DNA from 3 places in the Geobacillus sp. C56-T3 genome. Region 1 is predicted to be linked to each of the others. Evidence: riboswitches for the same ligand, from Rfam matches in the RefSeq annotation. Region 1 holds a riboswitch; each other region holds the start of a gene.
What was found. A riboswitch is a leader RNA that binds a small molecule or an ion and turns the genes downstream of it on or off. The one in region 1 is predicted to bind cobalamin.

Region 1 (5,278 bases):
CGTTAGCCGCCTCATGGATTGTAAATCCTTCTAAGTTTAAAAAGTGGCTGACGAGTTCGCGGATATGCGCGTCATCATCGACGATTAAAATTCGTGTCATCGTCATCCCCTTTCATTGTCCTTTCATGCTATTTTCCATTGTGTCGCTTTTGCTTGGCCTTCGTCAATGTTGAAGCTGGTTCGTTTATAATTTCGTCGTGACAGCAGATAATGAAACGATGGGTTTGATTTTTAATATTCATTGGAGAAGCGGGGATGCTCATCGCGGACATCCCCAGTGGTTATGCGCGGCGCATATAGACACGAACGGTGATCGGAGCAAAGATCGCAACAATGGCTGCCGCGCCGAGCAAGGAGAGGACGAAATCGGTGCCTATCGTTCCGTGATTCGTCAACTCGCGGACGGCCGCGATCATATGGGAAATGGGATTGACTTTGGCAATCCATTGTAGCCAATCGGGCATCGTCTTGACCGGCACGAACGCATTCGATACAAACATCAGTGGGAACAACGCCAGCATGGAGATTCCCTGTACAGCGGCCGCATGACGGGCAATGACGCCGAAGAAGGCAAAGATCCAGCTGACGGCCCACGCGCATCCAATGGCGAAAACGCCCGCAAGCGCCACACTGGCGATCCCTCCTTCCGGACGGTAGCCGATAAGAAATCCCATGACAAACGTCAGGGTGGTGGCGATGACATAGCGGACTACATCGGCTAATAACGCCCCAGCCAACGGAGCGATGCGGGCGATCGGCAGCGATTTAAAGCGGTCGAACACGCCTTTATCCATATCATCGCGAAGTTGAACTCCTGAAGTGACGGAAGCCCCGATCAACGTTTGGATGAGAATGCCGGGAATGATCATGGGCAAGTAGTTATGAACATTCCCCGCGATGGCTCCACCAAAGATGTAGGTAAACATCAAGGTGAAGATAATCGGCTGAAAAGTGACGTCAAATAATTGTTCGGGTGTGCGCCGCACCTTCAACAAACCACGATAGGCCATCGTCAGCGAATTTCGTACAGCTTGGGAAACGCTTGTACGGTTTTTCTGTTGGCGTTTGACCTCCAATTGAGGAGACACTGGTTTCATCTCATCGCTTCCTCCCTTACATCATTGGATTCATCTGCACGTTTTTCCACTCCATGGCCGGTAATGGTCAGAAAGACCTCATCGAGGGTTGGTTTTTGCACACTTAACTCGGTTAAGTGGATGCCCTCTTGACGCAAAGCGACAAGCAGGTCCGTCACATGGTCTGGATCGGCCATCGGCGCCGTGATGTTCCCGGTTTCTAAGGATACCGTCGGCCGAACATGGAGAACGCGCTCAATGATGCGCTTGGCCGTTTCGATCTCTCCAGGATGTTGCAGCTTGACTTGCAATGACGATTGACCGATGGACGCCTTGAGTTCATCGGGTGTCCCTTCAGCGACGACTCGGCCGTGATCAATTACGGCGATGCGGTCTGCCAATTCGTCCGCTTCTTGTAAATATTGGGTTGTCAGCAGCACCGTTGTTCCCATATTCACCAAGCGCCGGATCGTTTCCCACATTTGATTGCGCGTGCGCGGGTCGAGTCCGGTGGTCGGTTCGTCAAGAAAAATGAGCGGCGGCTGGGCAATGAGGCTGGCGGCGAGATCCAGACGCCGGCGCATACCGCCAGAGAAATGTTTCAATGGGCGCTTGGCTGCTTCTGTCAAACCAAATTCCTCCAATAATTCGCTTGTTTTTCGCCTTGCTTCTGTTCGGCTCAGTCCCAGAAGCCTAGAAAAGATCATTAGATTCTCTGTTGCGCTGAGCGTTTCGTCAACAGAGGCGTATTGACCGGTGACACCAATCAATTGCCGGACGACTTGCGGTTGTTTGACGACGTCGTACCCAAAAATTTGGGCGGAACCGGCGTCCGGGCGCAATAACGTCGCTAACATTCGGATTGTCGTTGTCTTGCCGGCTCCATTGGGGCCCAGCACACCATAGATGGTGCCCGCGCGCACACGCAAATTGAGACCGTCCACGGCCCGGTGGTCGCCAAAGGTTTTCACCAATTCGTGTGTTTCCACTGCCCACTCTTGATGGGCGGGTGAGATTTGGGGTCTGTATCCCATTTTGTGTCCCCCTCCTTCGTATGATTCTCGTACATGGTGAATCGTAGCATGCTTTTATGAACAGAATGTGAACAACGGAATGATTTTTTGAGGAAGAGAAAATTTGATTCGCCCACTCTTGCAATTCTCCCGGTTTTGGTATATGCTTGTTCCATCAGGATGATCATCTACTATATATTGTTTTGTTCTATTTTTTAAACAACTATATATCGTTGCGCCAAGCAATGGTGTCCATCAGGACTTAATAGGGAATCCGGTGTGAATCCGGAACTGCCCCCGCAACTGTATGTGCGGACGAAATGGGATGGCCACTGGCGGCAAGAGCCATTCGGCGCGCCGCTGGGAAGGCCCCAAAGTAGGACGATGCACGAGTCAGGAGACCTGCCTTGCTTGGAACGTTTCATGTTCTTCGGGGTGTGAGAAGATGAAACGATAGGGGAAAAGAAAAAGGGTTTCGTATGCCTTTTTTCCGTCTGTCGTTTCATCCGCTCGCCTGCCCGAGCGGATTTTTTATTGAAGGAGTGGGGAAACGAATGACCGCATTGACGAAAATGATCATCATCGATGACCAAGGGAAGCCGGTTTCTTTTTCACGTGAAGAGTTTGCGTCGCTGATTGGGCAAGCCGCCGCTGGATTCGGCCGTCTGTCGCTTGATGAATACGTCGAGCGTGTTTGGCAGCTTCTCAGTCGAAAGGAGTCCGTCACGGTAGAACAGCTGCACCAAACGGCTATTTTGGAAGGACTTTCTTACATTGATGAAGATGAGCCGGACTGGACATTTGTGTGCGCCCGGCTGTATTTGCGGCAATTGTACCGTGAAGCGGCGCGGCAGCGTGGGTATGACGAGCGCGAGCGGTATGGCGATTTCTACTCGCTGCTTGTTGCGCTGACAGAACAAGGGGTGTACAGCCCGTTCTTGCTTGAACGTTATACGAAAGAAGAAATTGATGCCATCGGTGCGTTTCTTGATCCGGAGAAGGACAAGCTGTTTACGTACATCGGGCTGCGCACGCTCGCTGACCGGTATTTGGCCCGCGATTATGAGCGGCGGCTGTATGAATTGCCGCAGGAGCGGTTTTTGGTCATCGCCATGACGCTAATGGCGAATGAACCACCTAAGCGGCGCCTTGAGCTCGTGAAGGAAGCGTATTGGGCGTTAAGCAACTTATACATGACCGTGGCGACGCCGACGCTTGCCAATGCCGGGAAGTCATACGGCCAGCTGTCGAGCTGCTTTGTCGACACGGTCGATGACAGCTTGCAAGGGATTTATGACAGCAACACCGACATCGCCAATTTGTCGAAATCGGGCGGCGGCATCGGCGTCTATTTAGGCAAAATCCGTTCGCGCGGCAGCGACATCAAAGGGTTTAAAGGGGTCTCCTCCGGCGTCATCCCGTGGATGAAGCAGTTGAACAATACAGCGGTGAGCGTCGATCAGTTGGGACAGCGAAAAGGGGCCATTTCCGTCTATTTGGATGTATGGCATAAAGACATTTTTGCGTTTCTCGATGCGCGGCTCAACAACGGTGACGAACGGCTGCGGACGCATGATTTGTTCACCGGCGTTTGCATCCCTGATTTGTTCATGGAGCAAGTCGAACAGCGCGGCGACTGGTATTTGTTTGATCCGCATGAAGTGCGGAAGGTGATGGGGTTTAGCTTGGAAGATTTTTATGATGAGGAAAAAGGGTGCGGGAGTTTCCGCGAGAAATACTGGCAATGCGTCAACGAACCAAGGCTGTCGAAAGAAAAAGTGCCGGCGATCGAAGTGATGAAAAGCATCATGCGCAGCCAGCTCGAGTCGGGGACGCCGTTTATGTTTTACCGCGATGAAGTGAACCGGCAAAATCCGAATCGCCATCTCGGGATGATCTACTGCAGCAACCTTTGCACGGAAATCGCGCAAAACCAAAGCCCAACGGTGATGAAGCGGCAATATGTAAAAGACGGGATGATCATCATCGAAAAAATACCAGGCGATTTTGTCGTCTGCAATTTATCGTCGATCAACTTGGCGCGGGCGGTGACCGATGGGGTTTTGGCGCGGCTCATCCCGATTCAAATGCGGATGCTCGATAATGTCATTGATTTAAACAATATTCCGGTGCTGCAGGCCGGCCTGACGAACGAAAAATACCGCGCTGTCGGGCTTGGAACCTTTGGCTGGCATCATCTTTTGGCGTTAAAAGGCATTCGCTGGGAGTCGGAGGAAGCGGTCCGCTATGCCGACGAGCTGTATGAAACGATCGCGTATTTGGCGATTCAAGCGAGCATGGAGCTCGCCAAAGAGAAAGGGAGCTACCCGGCGTTTCCGGGGTCGGACTGGCAGACGGGCGCTTATTTTGAGCGGCGCGGCTACGAAAGCCACGGTGAACTCGATTGGGATCGGCTGAAGCAAGATGTGGCCCGCTACGGGATGCGCAACGGCTATATCATGGCCATCGCCCCGAACGCATCGACGTCGATCATCGCTGGCAGCACGGCGAGCATTGATCCCATTTTCTTAAAAGTATACGCCGAGGAAAAGAAAGATTATAAGATTCCCGTTACGGTGCCGGATTTAAACGAACAGACGACATGGTATTACAAATCGGCGTACCATATCGACCAACGTTGGAGCATCAAGCAAAACGCCGCCCGCCAGCGCCATATCGACCAAGCCATCTCCTTTAACTTCTACGTCATGAACACGATTAAGGCAAAAGAGTTGCTCGATTTGCATTTGACGGCGTGGAAGTCGGGGTTGAAAACGACGTATTACGTGCGTTCGACATCGGGGACGATCGAAGAGTGCGATTCTTGCGCGAGCTGACCAAGGGGCGCAACAAACGCCTTTGGTCGGGCTTTCCCTTCCTTGTGCGGGAGGGGCGTCCGCGGTTGGTCGCGCATCACGATACTTGAAAGAGAAAGGAAGGAATCGACACAATGACGATCAGCTTAGTCAAACGGCCGATTATGGATCCAGAGGCGCCGAACCGTTCGACGGGCATCATCAACGGCCGCTGCTCGAATGTGTTGAACTGGGACGATATCGCCTACCCATGGGCGTATGCGAAATATAAGCGAATGCTCGCCAACTTTTGGACGCCGTTTGAAATCAATATGTCGCAAGATGTGAAGCAGTTTCCGCAGCTGACCGACCGCGAGCAGGATGCGTTTTTGAA
Region 2 (5,278 bases), 1.5 Mb from region 1:
TTCCACGGAAAACGTCACACGATCAAGCACTTGCTTTGGTCCATACCGATGCGATACGGCCCGCACCTCGAGCATCATCATCCCATCTTTCGCTTCATTTTTCGGAAAAACAAGACGGCAAATAGCGGGGCGCCGATCAGCGCGGTGATGACGCCGATCGGCAGTTCGCGCGGTTCGATGATCGTCCGCGCCGCCACATCGGCAAGCACAAGAAACGCCCCGCCATACAAGAGCGACAGCGGCAGCAGCACCCGGTAGTTTGGCCCGCACACAAGCCGAACCATATGCGGAACAACGAGCCCAACAAAACCGATCGTCCCGGACACCGACACCGCCGCGCCGGTGAGCAGCGCCGCCGCCGTCAAAATGATGACTTTTCGGCGCGTAACATCAACGCCGACATGAAGCGCCGCCGCCTCGCCAAAAGCAAACGCGTTCAACTCGCGGCCGTTGGCGAGAAGCACCGCCGCGCCGATGAGAAAAAACGGCAACAAAAGCCCGCTGTATTTCCAGCCGCGCATCGCGACGCTTCCCATCAGCCATGAGATGATTTGCCGCAATTCTTCCCCGGTCAAAGCGATCATCAGTGAAATGAACGCGCTGAAAAACGCGCCGAAGATAATGCCGGCTAAAATGATCGTCTCAACCGACAGCTGCGGCTCAACCGCGCGAGTGAACGCCAAAACGGCGACAAGCGTCGCCATGCCGCATAAAATGCTCACGATCGGCAGCGTGAACGTGCCAAAGAGCGGCCATTGCCAGCCGAGAAAGATGACGAGCACCGCCCCGACCGAGGCGCCGGACGAGACGCCGAGCGTGTACGGATCGGCGAGCGCATTTTTCAGCAACCCTTGGAACGCCGCGCCAGCCAGTGCCAATGACGCCCCGACCAAAAAAGCGAGCACGACGCGCGGCAAGCGGATCGCCATCACGATCGGCACCCAATCGGCCGGAATGTCAGACGGAAGCGGCATACCAAACCATTCGGACGCAAGAATGCGAACAATAGAAGAAAAGGGAATCGACAGCGATCCTGTCGATATCCCTACGAGCAACGATAACATGGCCGCCGTGACGGCCAATATATACATCCACGTTTTACTTGAACACATCCGGGTAAATGGCTTTGGCAAGTTCCTCGACCCCTTCGACAAGGCGCGGACCCGGGCGGCTTACTAAGTCGGTGTTGACGTCATACACCCGCTTGTTTTTCACCGCCGGCACGTCTTTCCAAGCGGCGCGCGCAAACACTTGCTTCGCTCCGCCGTATGTCGTGATGATAACGTCCGGCTTATAGGCTACGGCTTTTTCTTCCGTCACCATCGGCCAGCCTTCCAAGCTGCCGGCGACGTTTTTCGCTGAAATCACTTGAAGCATCTCATCCATAAACGTCCCTTTGCCGGCCGTATACAGCTGCGGCGGCGGCGACACTTCAATCCAGACGTTCGCTTGTTTGTCCGCCGGGATTTGTTTCGCTTTTTCTTGAATTTGCGCAAGCTTCTCTTTCATATCCTTAATCACTTGCTTCGCTTTGTCTGTCGTCCCGGTCGCTTTGCCGATCAATTCGATGGACGCATACACATCGTCGAACGACTTCGCGTCATTCACGACAAGCACGGTGATGCCGGCGTCTTTCAATTGCTTGAGGCCATCGCGCGAGTTATGGGCGCTTGACGCGTGGGCCAAGACAAGATCCGGTTTGAGCGAAATGATTTTCTCGACGTTGAATTCCATGCCGCCGATTTTCGTTTTCGTTTTGACGTCTTCCGGATAATTGTCAAAATCGCTGACGCCGACGATCTTATCGCCCAACCCCAACGCATAGGCGATTTCCGTATTGCTTGGGATGAGCGAGACGATCTTTTTCGGTTCCGCTTTGATCGTGACATCCTCGCCAAGCCCGTCTTTCACCGTCACCGGAAACGCCGCTTGTTCCGTTTTCGGTTCTTCTTTTTTCGCAGGCTCGGTGCTGCCATTCGCCCCGCCGCAGCCGACGAGCACGGCGGCCAAAAGGAAGAACACCGCCACCACCGCCGGCCATGTCCAACGTTTCATCCGTCATTCCCCCTTCAGTGATGTATGTACAATAAAAAACGCCCATTCCGCCTAAATCTGGGAATGAGCGCGAAACAGACCGCCAATGGGCACAACAATGCCCTGTACGACTGTTTCCGCGTCTCACCCCCCGAAGATTCGGAAACTGCGGCAAGCAAGGCAGGTCTACTGGCTCATGCTTCATCCTACTCTGAAGCCTTCCCGTACGGAAAACAGCGCAAGCCATCTGTCCGTACAGTGGCGATTTCATTTCGTCCGCATTGACAGTTGCGGGGACAGCTCCGGATTCCCACCGGATTCCCTATTAAGCCTTTTCGGCACCTTGCTGCGAGTTGATGAATTTGTCGGATATGGACATTTTTATAATAATGCAGCGTTTAGCATTTGACAACTATGAATTTACAGCAGGTTGGAGGGAAGTCGTCACCTTCCCACTCTTGCAGACAATCGAGATGGATTCATAACCCATGTTTCATACGGAACAGAGCATTCCCTTTTCATCGCATCGAGCACCCGCGATTTCAAATGCGGCCATGTCACATATTCATCAATATTCGACTCATCGATCAACACAAACTTCGCCTTTTGAATTTCCTCAGGCTGGGGAGAAACGTTTCCTTTCACATATGTCGCTTTAAATACAATGTTTATGATATTTTTAGTTTCATTGTAATACACGCCGCTGACCCCGATGAGACGGATGTCAACGCCAGTCTCTTCATACACCTCGCGATGAACGGCCCGATCGAGCGGCTCGCCTGGTTCAACTTGTCCGCCCGGCATTTCCCACGTATCGGAGCGGTCATAGCTTTTAACAAGCAAAACCTCTCCCGTGTCATTCGTAATATAGGCTGAAACGGTGATAATGGCTTGTTGGTGTTTATCCATCAAGCTCTCCTCCTACATCGCGGAATGATCCTAGCCCTCTCCTGCAGAAAAAAAGCAGCTGCCCCATCTATACTGCCATCTTGAAAAAAATAAGGAAAGATACCTCGCCTCTGGCACGGCGTCTTTCCCCGATACAACCTTCATCTCGTCACTGTTGAATATATTTGTCAAACACAAAGCCGAAATCCTTCACCGTATAGTTCTTTTTCGCTTCCGTCAGCCAGCGAAAAGCGTATTCATTCACGGCCTGAAAATCCGCCGACACATTGGCGCCGTCGCCGCGCATGTTGGCAAACACCTTCGTTGCCAGTTCCAGACTCCGCTCCGCATAGTTGAACTTCGTTTCGTTTTCAAGGCAAATCTCCGCGATCGCCAGCAGCGATTTATACAAATCTTTCAATTCCTCAATATGCTTTTTATGCACATCAATGGAGTAGGAATGCGGTCCAATTTTAAATTTAATTTCCGCATCCAAATCGACCGTCCCGGCCGTTTCGAGCGATACGTCGGAAATCGGATGCTTGTAGTAATCGTAGCGGCGCAGCGTCCGTTTTTTGCTCGCGGCGCTCGTGCCGTCCAGATGAATGAGCGCACGGTTTGTGAAGCAATATTCATCGGATTTCGATTTAATAAGGAAATAGATTTTTTCCCCATCCTCGTGCATCACATAATCATCGGCATCCACTTTGTCGTAGTCTTTCGGCTGAATAACCGAGCCGATGTCGCTTAGCCCAAGCACATCGGCGGCGACTTTTCCAAACATGCTCATGTTCCTCCGGCTCCTTCCACGTTTTATCGGCGCCCACCTATTGGCGGATGAACGGCGTTTTGCCTTAACAAGGCGCCGTACCCTCATTCTGTAATACGTCGCGATCGAAAAAATGTTTCATCGTCGGCAAAAAACGAAAGACCCAACGCCTTTTATGACGGCGTCAGGCCTTACAAGCAACTACAGTTCCCCGCTTAGACGGGAGTCTTTGTTCGTGAGTCGCAAAAAGACCAGATAAACGAGTCCAATCGCGATCCAACTCAATCCTAGCTTTTTGCTGAGCGGGTCCAGGTTCATCCATACATAGCCGATGATAACAAAACCGATGAGCGGAAACAAGAGATGATTGATATAATCGTTACTCTTTTGTTTGCGCAAGAAATAGTTCATCACTGATACATGCAAAAAGAGGAAAGCCGTCAGGGCGCCAAAGTTGACAAGCGAAGCGAGTTTATCAATTTGTGAGGCGAACACCGTCGTGACAATGAGCGAAATCACAGCTACAAGCAATGTGCTGACGTATGGCGTTTGAAATTTCGGATGCACTTTAGCCAGCACACTGGGCAGTTTACGGTCGCGACCCATGCTGTACAAAATGCGGGAGATGGCTGCCTGGGCGACGAGCGCGTTCGCGATCCCCCATGAAAGCGCAGTGGCGATGATCGTTGTCCATTTCAGCCATGGTCCTCCTGCCAGCTCCGCAATCTGATAAAACGCCACATCTGCGTTTTTAAACGTCGTATAATCAGGCCAAATGAGAGCGGCGACCCATGTTTGCACGATGAAAAGCGCACCGACAACGAGCAAAGCGAAAATGATCGCTTTGCCGATCGATGATTTCCCGTCCCTTGTTTCCTCAGCCAGCGTCGACACCGCATCAAAACCAAGGAAGCTCAAGACGGCCACCGACACCGCCCCCATCACCGTCTCCGCGCTGAAATGATTAGGATCGTACAGCGGTTTGAACGTAAACTGCGCTCCATTGACACCTTTTATAATCGCAATAATTCCTGTGATCACAAACACTGCAAGGACGATGAGCTCTAAAACAACAATCACTTTGTTCGCTTTGGCCGTCATCTCGATTCCAAGAATATTAATGATCGTATTCATGCCAATGAACAGAATGAGCCACACGGAAATCGGCACTTGCGGCACAATATCGGCTAAGGCAGCAGCGCTGACCAAATAGAGAAGAGCCGGAACAAAAATGTAATCAAGCAAAATGACCCAGCCTGCCATAAAACCGACATATTCATTCATTCCCCGCTGGGCGTAAGAATACACGGAACCAGCGATTGGAAACGCTTCGGCCATTCTGGCGTAGCTCAAGGCGGTGAAAATCATCCCCACCATTCCGATTAAGTATGCTAAGGCGACCATCCCTTTTGACCCTTGCGCTACATACCCGTAAATGCCGAAAGGAGCGATCGGCACCATGAACACCATTCCGTAAATCAACAAATCAACAAATGTGAGCGACCGTTTTAATTCCTGTTTATAACCGAGCGACTCAACCGATGTGTTCGTTTCAAGTTGCGCCATCGCCGTTCCCTCCTCAATCCT
Region 3 (5,278 bases), 950 kb from region 1:
TTTCGATCAACACTTCATACACGAGCCCCGCCATGCCGTACAACCCGGCGTCGCCGCTTGAAATGACGGCGACCGTTTTGCCGCGCTCGGCCCACTTCACCGCCGCTTGGGCGCGGCTCACTTCTTCGGTCATGCCCGTGCTAATGATCTCTTTTCCAGCAATGAGATCGCGCACAAGTTCGATGTACGTTTTGTAGCCGATGATGACGTCGCTTTCTTCAATCGCTTCCCGAGCCCGTTTCGTCATTTGGTCGACGCTTCCCGGGCCGAAGCCGACAATGAGCAATTTGCCGCTCATCATGATCCCTCCTTTTGCCGACTAGCACCCATTTTTCACACTCCATTCGCCGCTCATGTCCCTTTCACGGCGCAACACATCGGGGGACGATCTTTTCCTCTGGCCGCCATGCTTGCCAAAGCCGCACGAACAGCGGAACATCCAAGCGAATGTCCAACAGCCGCTGGCGGTCGGCGAATACGTCTTCGGGCGCCCCTTGCATCACGATCCGTCCTTCGTGCATGACCGCGACGACATCCGCCCACTGCCAGACGAAATCCATGTCATGGGTGGCGATCAACACAGTCGTCCCCGCCTGGTGAATGGCGTCAATTTGTTTGAGAAACTGCTTTGTCTGATGCTGATCCAAATAGGCGGTCGGTTCGTCCAATACGAGCAAGTCCGGCTTGGCCGCCATCGTACAGCAGAGCGTCAGCCATTTTTTCTGTCCGAGACTGAATTGATGGGTCGGGCGGTCCAGCCAAGATTGAAGGTGGTATTCCGCCGTAATCGCGGCAAGCGCCTCCCTCATTTTTTCTCGATCGATTCCGGCATGGACTAAGCTGATCGCCAATTCATCACGCACGAGCGGGGCGAGGATTTGGTGCTCCGGGTTTTGGAAGACGATGCCGACTTCACGCCGCCATTGCGCCCAATCGGCGCCGCGTTCGTACATGTTGCGCCCTTTCCAATACACCGCTCCTTCCTGCGCCCGCAGCAGCCCGTTCAAATGAAGAAACAACGTCGTTTTGCCGCAGCCGTTTGGCCCGATCAAGGCGCATTTTTTTCGCTCTGGAATTTCCCAATCAATCCCATTCAGCACATACCGTTCTGCTTGATAAGCGTATTTCACTCGTTCCATCCGCAGCAGCAACGTTTTCACCCTTTCCACCATGCCCACCCAAGCAGCAAAGCCATGATGATGCCGGCCGCAACATCGACAAGAGGCACATGCGCTTTTTCCCGCTGATGCGTATGCCCGGCCGACGCGACGCCTCCACGCGCCGCAAGCGAACGGCTGAACGCTTCATACGACTGCCACGTTTTCACCCACAGTTGGTACATCAGCATCCCGCCATGCCGCCAATGCGTTCCTCCGCTGCGGGCCCGCAGCGCCAGCATTAGCTCTGCGGCCGCCTGCTCGAGCAAAAAGATAAAGCGATACATAAGAAAGCAAAGTTCCACGAGCGCCGCCGGCAGCCGCATTCGCCTCAGCACCGCAATCAAGTCCGGCGCCGGCGTCGTAATGAGAAGGAAAAACAAGCACGACCAAGCGGCAAGGGAGCGAACGGCGAGCTCCGCAGCCGGCTTCAGCTGGTTACTGATCAAGGTTATTTGAAAAGGAACCGACACGGACACAACGAGCGTCAGCAGGCTGAGCCCTAAAAAAACGGAGGCAGCGAGCATCGCTTTTCCATACACCGCAAACGGCACTCGTGCGCGAGCGACAATCCAATACGCCATTCCGATGAGCACAAGCCATTGTTCGCGCCAGCCGCCCATCATGACAACGGCAAGCATAACAAACGCCACGATCAGCTTCCACTCCGCCCGCCATGCCCGCAGCCGGTTGTCATACGTCCAACGGTCAAACTCGCGAATCATGGCTGTTTTTCCGCTCCGAACGCCCTTTGTACAACCCGATGACGTAGCCGATCACGCCGGCGCCAAGCGCGGCTTGCAGCGAGAACAAAAGCGTTTCGACTTCGCCGCCTGGAGGGGTGAAGATCGACTCAAACCAAGGACGATAGTGCGGGTTGAGCGTTTGAATAGCTTTTTCTGCTTGATCGTCCGTTCCGCCGAATTCCGATCCGCGCGCCCACCAAAGCGGAATGATGACAAGCAAAGCAGCCAACAACACGAGCAAGCCATTTTTCTTCATCCCATTATGCCTCCTTTTCCTTTTGAAACAGCGGAGAAGCTTGATAGGAGGAAAGCCAGTTCCAGACGATCACCGTTATGATGCCTTCCGTCACCGCCAACGGCACTTGAGTAATGGCAAAAATGCCGGCGAATTTCAAAAACGAAGCGATGACTCCCCCATCAGGAGACGGAAACGCCAAGGCAAGCTGCAGGGACGTCATCACATATGTGGCCAAGTCAGACAAACAAGCGGCAAGAAACAAAGCCGCTCGATTGGATACCGCCCCTTTTCGGCACAGTTGATACACTCCGTACGCGACGAACGGGCCGACGATCGCCATCGACATGGCATTGGCCCCAAGCGTCGTCAACCCTCCGTGGGCAAGAAGCAGCGCTTGAAAGAGAAGAACGACTGTACCGATCACCACCATCACCCACGGTCCAAACAAAACCGAGCCGAAGCCGATCCCGGTCGGATGCGAGCTGCTGCCGGTGACGGATGGAATTTTCAGCGCCGACAATACAAACGTAAACGCACCAGCTAACGCCATCAGAAGCTTATGTTCGGGGTGCTGCTTCAGCGTATGCACAAGCCGCCGCAATCCGAACACAAAGAACGGCAAAAACAGCAGCCACCAAAACAGCGCCCATTTGACAGGCAAAAATCCTTCCATAATGTGCATGGCATACGCTTCATTTTCATTCGTCAACCAAAAATAAGCAGTGAATAAAGCCGCCATTCCGCTCCATCGAACCGCTCTCTTCATTTATCCCTTCACTCCTTTCACGCCATGTTCGGTTTTTCGTTTTCCGCTTGGCGCCTCCCGTTCGCCGGCTGGCGTCAACACCAATTCGTCTTCATATTCATACGTCGCCCATTTCAAAAGAGGCAGCCCCTCATCCAAATGAGCGCGCACAACCTCCTTCGCCCGCTCCGGCGTCATCTGTCGATACCAGACGCCTTGCGGATAGACGATCATCACACACGCGTCTTGACAGCGTCCGTTGCAGCGCGTCCTTGTTGTATGGACAGCATCGTCAAGCCCGAGGCGGGCGATCTCCTCGCGCACCGCCATTGTCACGTCATCCCCGCCATGGCGGAGGCACGTCCCTCCGTTGCAAATGAGCACATGATGCTTCATTCCCCGCAAATCCCATGTCGCCACCGAATCCCCCCTTTTTGGCTAGAATGATAGAATTTAGACGCAGACAGACGGGCAGGTTTTCGGCAAAAGAAAAAGCACCTCTACAGCAGAGGTGCAGAAAAATGTATACGAAAGCCGTAAACGGCCCAAACAGGCCCAATGCAGCCATCATTCTCCCGCACGTCTGCCTATAGTCCCGTAGGCATCCGTCCGATCCAAACAAGGCAGGTCTCCTGACTTAGGATCATCGCTTGGCGGCGTCTTCCCGAAGCATCCTTCAGTGACTTGCTGCCGCAAAGCTCCCCATCACAGTGGCGGGCACCGTGCCGGATTTTCACCGGGCTTCCCTTTTCACCCAAACCCTAAAGCAGGCTTAGGCACCTTGTTTGTTTCTCGCCTATTGATCTTGTCATGGAACAAGCATCCGTTTTCATCGTAGTACAACTTGACGGCGGCCGTCAACCGTTTTTTGCCGACAAATCTTCGCGGGCGACGACAACACCGTCGGCATCGGCGTACACGTATGCCCCCGGCTCCCAGCGGACGCCGCCAAACTCGAGCGCAACGTCGCGTGAGCCTTTTCCCTCTTTTTTGCTTTCGAGCGGGCGCTCCATTTCAACCAGAACGATACATCTCCAACTTGTCTAGGTCTAAGACAAATCCAGCGTCCAGCAATATGTCCAGTCCTAACAAACCGTTAATCCCCTCATAGTCCATCCCGCTAAAATCAATCTCATACTCTCTTAGTTGGAAAGAATCTAACTGAATACAGTCTAATTTTTTTGTAAACGCGTACTCTTTCCCACCGATTCCATAATAAGCCACAATACGATCGCCCGGCTCTACCCGCAAATGAATATCCTCTACTGCATTTTGAGAAATCACTGTTTTCGCCGCACCAGTATCAATCACCATATTATGAATCAACTTAGACCTTCCTTGATAAACGATTTCGATCGATGTAAACAGCAATCCTTCACGATATTCAATCTGCATAATGAAATTTCCCTCTCAGGCCAATCGCTTTCCGAACTTTTAAAACAATTTCCTTGTGGCTCGTGTGATAAACAAGCTGATTCCCTTTTGATTGCAACAACTCTCGAGTTGCATCCTCATTCGAAACAGTTCCAATAACATCCACTTCTTCAATAATTTCTTGGTCCTCCTGTAAGTAGGACTTCAATGCCTGTACTTTCACAAACTGGTTTGGATACAACGAACGCACTTCCTGCCATTTCATCTCTATCACCTCAACTTGTTCTTTGTATCCGTTATATCACCGTCCAAACATCGAAACGCCTTCGTAAAATATGACAACCATCAATCGCTTTTTAGACGCACATTTTCACGAGCAACGACAACGCCGTCGGCATCGGCGTACACGTATGCGCCCGGTTCCCAGCGGACGCCGCCGAACTCAAGCACAACGTCGCGGGCGCCTTTTCCCTCTTTTTTGCTTTTCACTGGGCATGTGCCGATCGCCATGACCCCAAGCGGCATGCGGCCGATTTCCGCCGAATCGCGGATGCAGCCGTGGATGATGACGCCGGCAAGCCCCCGGTCGCAGGCGATTTGCGCCAACCGGTCGCCTAATAGCGCGACGCGGCGCGAGCCTTTTCCATCGACCACGAGCACCGTCCCCGGCGGCACCGTCTCGAGCGCTTCGCGGACAAGAACGTTGTCCTCAAACACGTCGACCGTCGCGATCGGCCCAAAAAACATCCGTTTTCCGCCGTACGATTGAAACGGCAACTCGCATACTTGCAACTCGTCTAAAAATTGATCGCATAAATCGGCTGTTTTCATTGTCGCTCTCCCCTTTCATGTTTTGCATTCGCCGTCATTCGCCAAAATCCTTCTGCCTCAGCAGTTTTTTGTCGACGATCTTTCATTCGAACGACTGACACGAACGCGACGATGTGAACCAAACCATTGTGTGGCTGTTAATCGCTTCGATGTATTCTACCGCCCGCATTGAAACCATAAAAAACGG

Region 2: it holds a riboswitch for cobalamin, as region 1 does, so the genes downstream of both, GC56T3_RS06585 (ABC transporter substrate-binding protein) here and GC56T3_RS13755 (ribonucleoside-diphosphate reductase subunit alpha) in region 1, are expected to answer to the same signal.
Region 3: it holds a riboswitch for cobalamin, as region 1 does, so the genes downstream of both, GC56T3_RS09120 (ferredoxin) here and GC56T3_RS13755 (ribonucleoside-diphosphate reductase subunit alpha) in region 1, are expected to answer to the same signal.

Annotation. Positions count from the first base shown of each region.
Region 1 covers NC_014206.1:2,787,554-2,792,831, reverse strand. The annotation lists gene GC56T3_RS13770 (response regulator transcription factor) at 1-100, opposite strand, end outside; gene GC56T3_RS13765 (ABC transporter permease) at 282-1,097, opposite strand; gene GC56T3_RS13760 (ATP-binding cassette domain-containing protein) at 1,094-2,110, opposite strand; cobalamin riboswitch at 2,319-2,514, shown strand; gene GC56T3_RS13755 (ribonucleoside-diphosphate reductase subunit alpha) at 2,569-4,926, shown strand; gene GC56T3_RS13750 (ribonucleotide-diphosphate reductase subunit beta) at 5,040-5,278, shown strand, end outside.
Region 2 covers NC_014206.1:1,294,089-1,299,366, reverse strand. The annotation lists gene GC56T3_RS06595 (adenosylcobinamide amidohydrolase) at 1-81, opposite strand, end outside; gene GC56T3_RS06590 (iron ABC transporter permease) at 78-1,112, opposite strand; gene GC56T3_RS06585 (ABC transporter substrate-binding protein) at 1,099-2,055, opposite strand; cobalamin riboswitch at 2,196-2,395, opposite strand; gene GC56T3_RS06580 (NUDIX hydrolase) at 2,479-2,946, opposite strand; gene GC56T3_RS06575 (PH domain-containing protein) at 3,092-3,706, opposite strand; gene GC56T3_RS06570 (APC family permease) at 3,893-5,257, opposite strand; gene GC56T3_RS06565 (acetamidase/formamidase family protein) at 5,271-5,278, opposite strand, start outside.
Region 3 covers NC_014206.1:1,838,952-1,844,229, reverse strand. The annotation lists gene cobJ (precorrin-3B C(17)-methyltransferase) at 1-298, opposite strand, end outside; gene GC56T3_RS09140 (energy-coupling factor ABC transporter ATP-binding protein) at 363-1,160, opposite strand; gene GC56T3_RS09135 (energy-coupling factor transporter transmembrane protein EcfT) at 1,157-1,882, opposite strand; gene GC56T3_RS09130 (energy-coupling factor ABC transporter substrate-binding protein) at 1,866-2,159, opposite strand; gene GC56T3_RS09125 (energy-coupling factor ABC transporter permease) at 2,164-2,907, opposite strand; gene GC56T3_RS09120 (ferredoxin) at 2,908-3,306, opposite strand; cobalamin riboswitch at 3,491-3,685, opposite strand; partial or broken gene GC56T3_RS09115 (S-adenosylmethionine--2-demethylmenaquinone methyltransferase) at 3,744-3,890, opposite strand; gene GC56T3_RS09110 (retropepsin-like aspartic protease) at 3,901-4,281, opposite strand; gene GC56T3_RS09105 (hypothetical protein) at 4,271-4,525, opposite strand; gene rraA (ribonuclease E activity regulator RraA) at 4,606-5,091, opposite strand.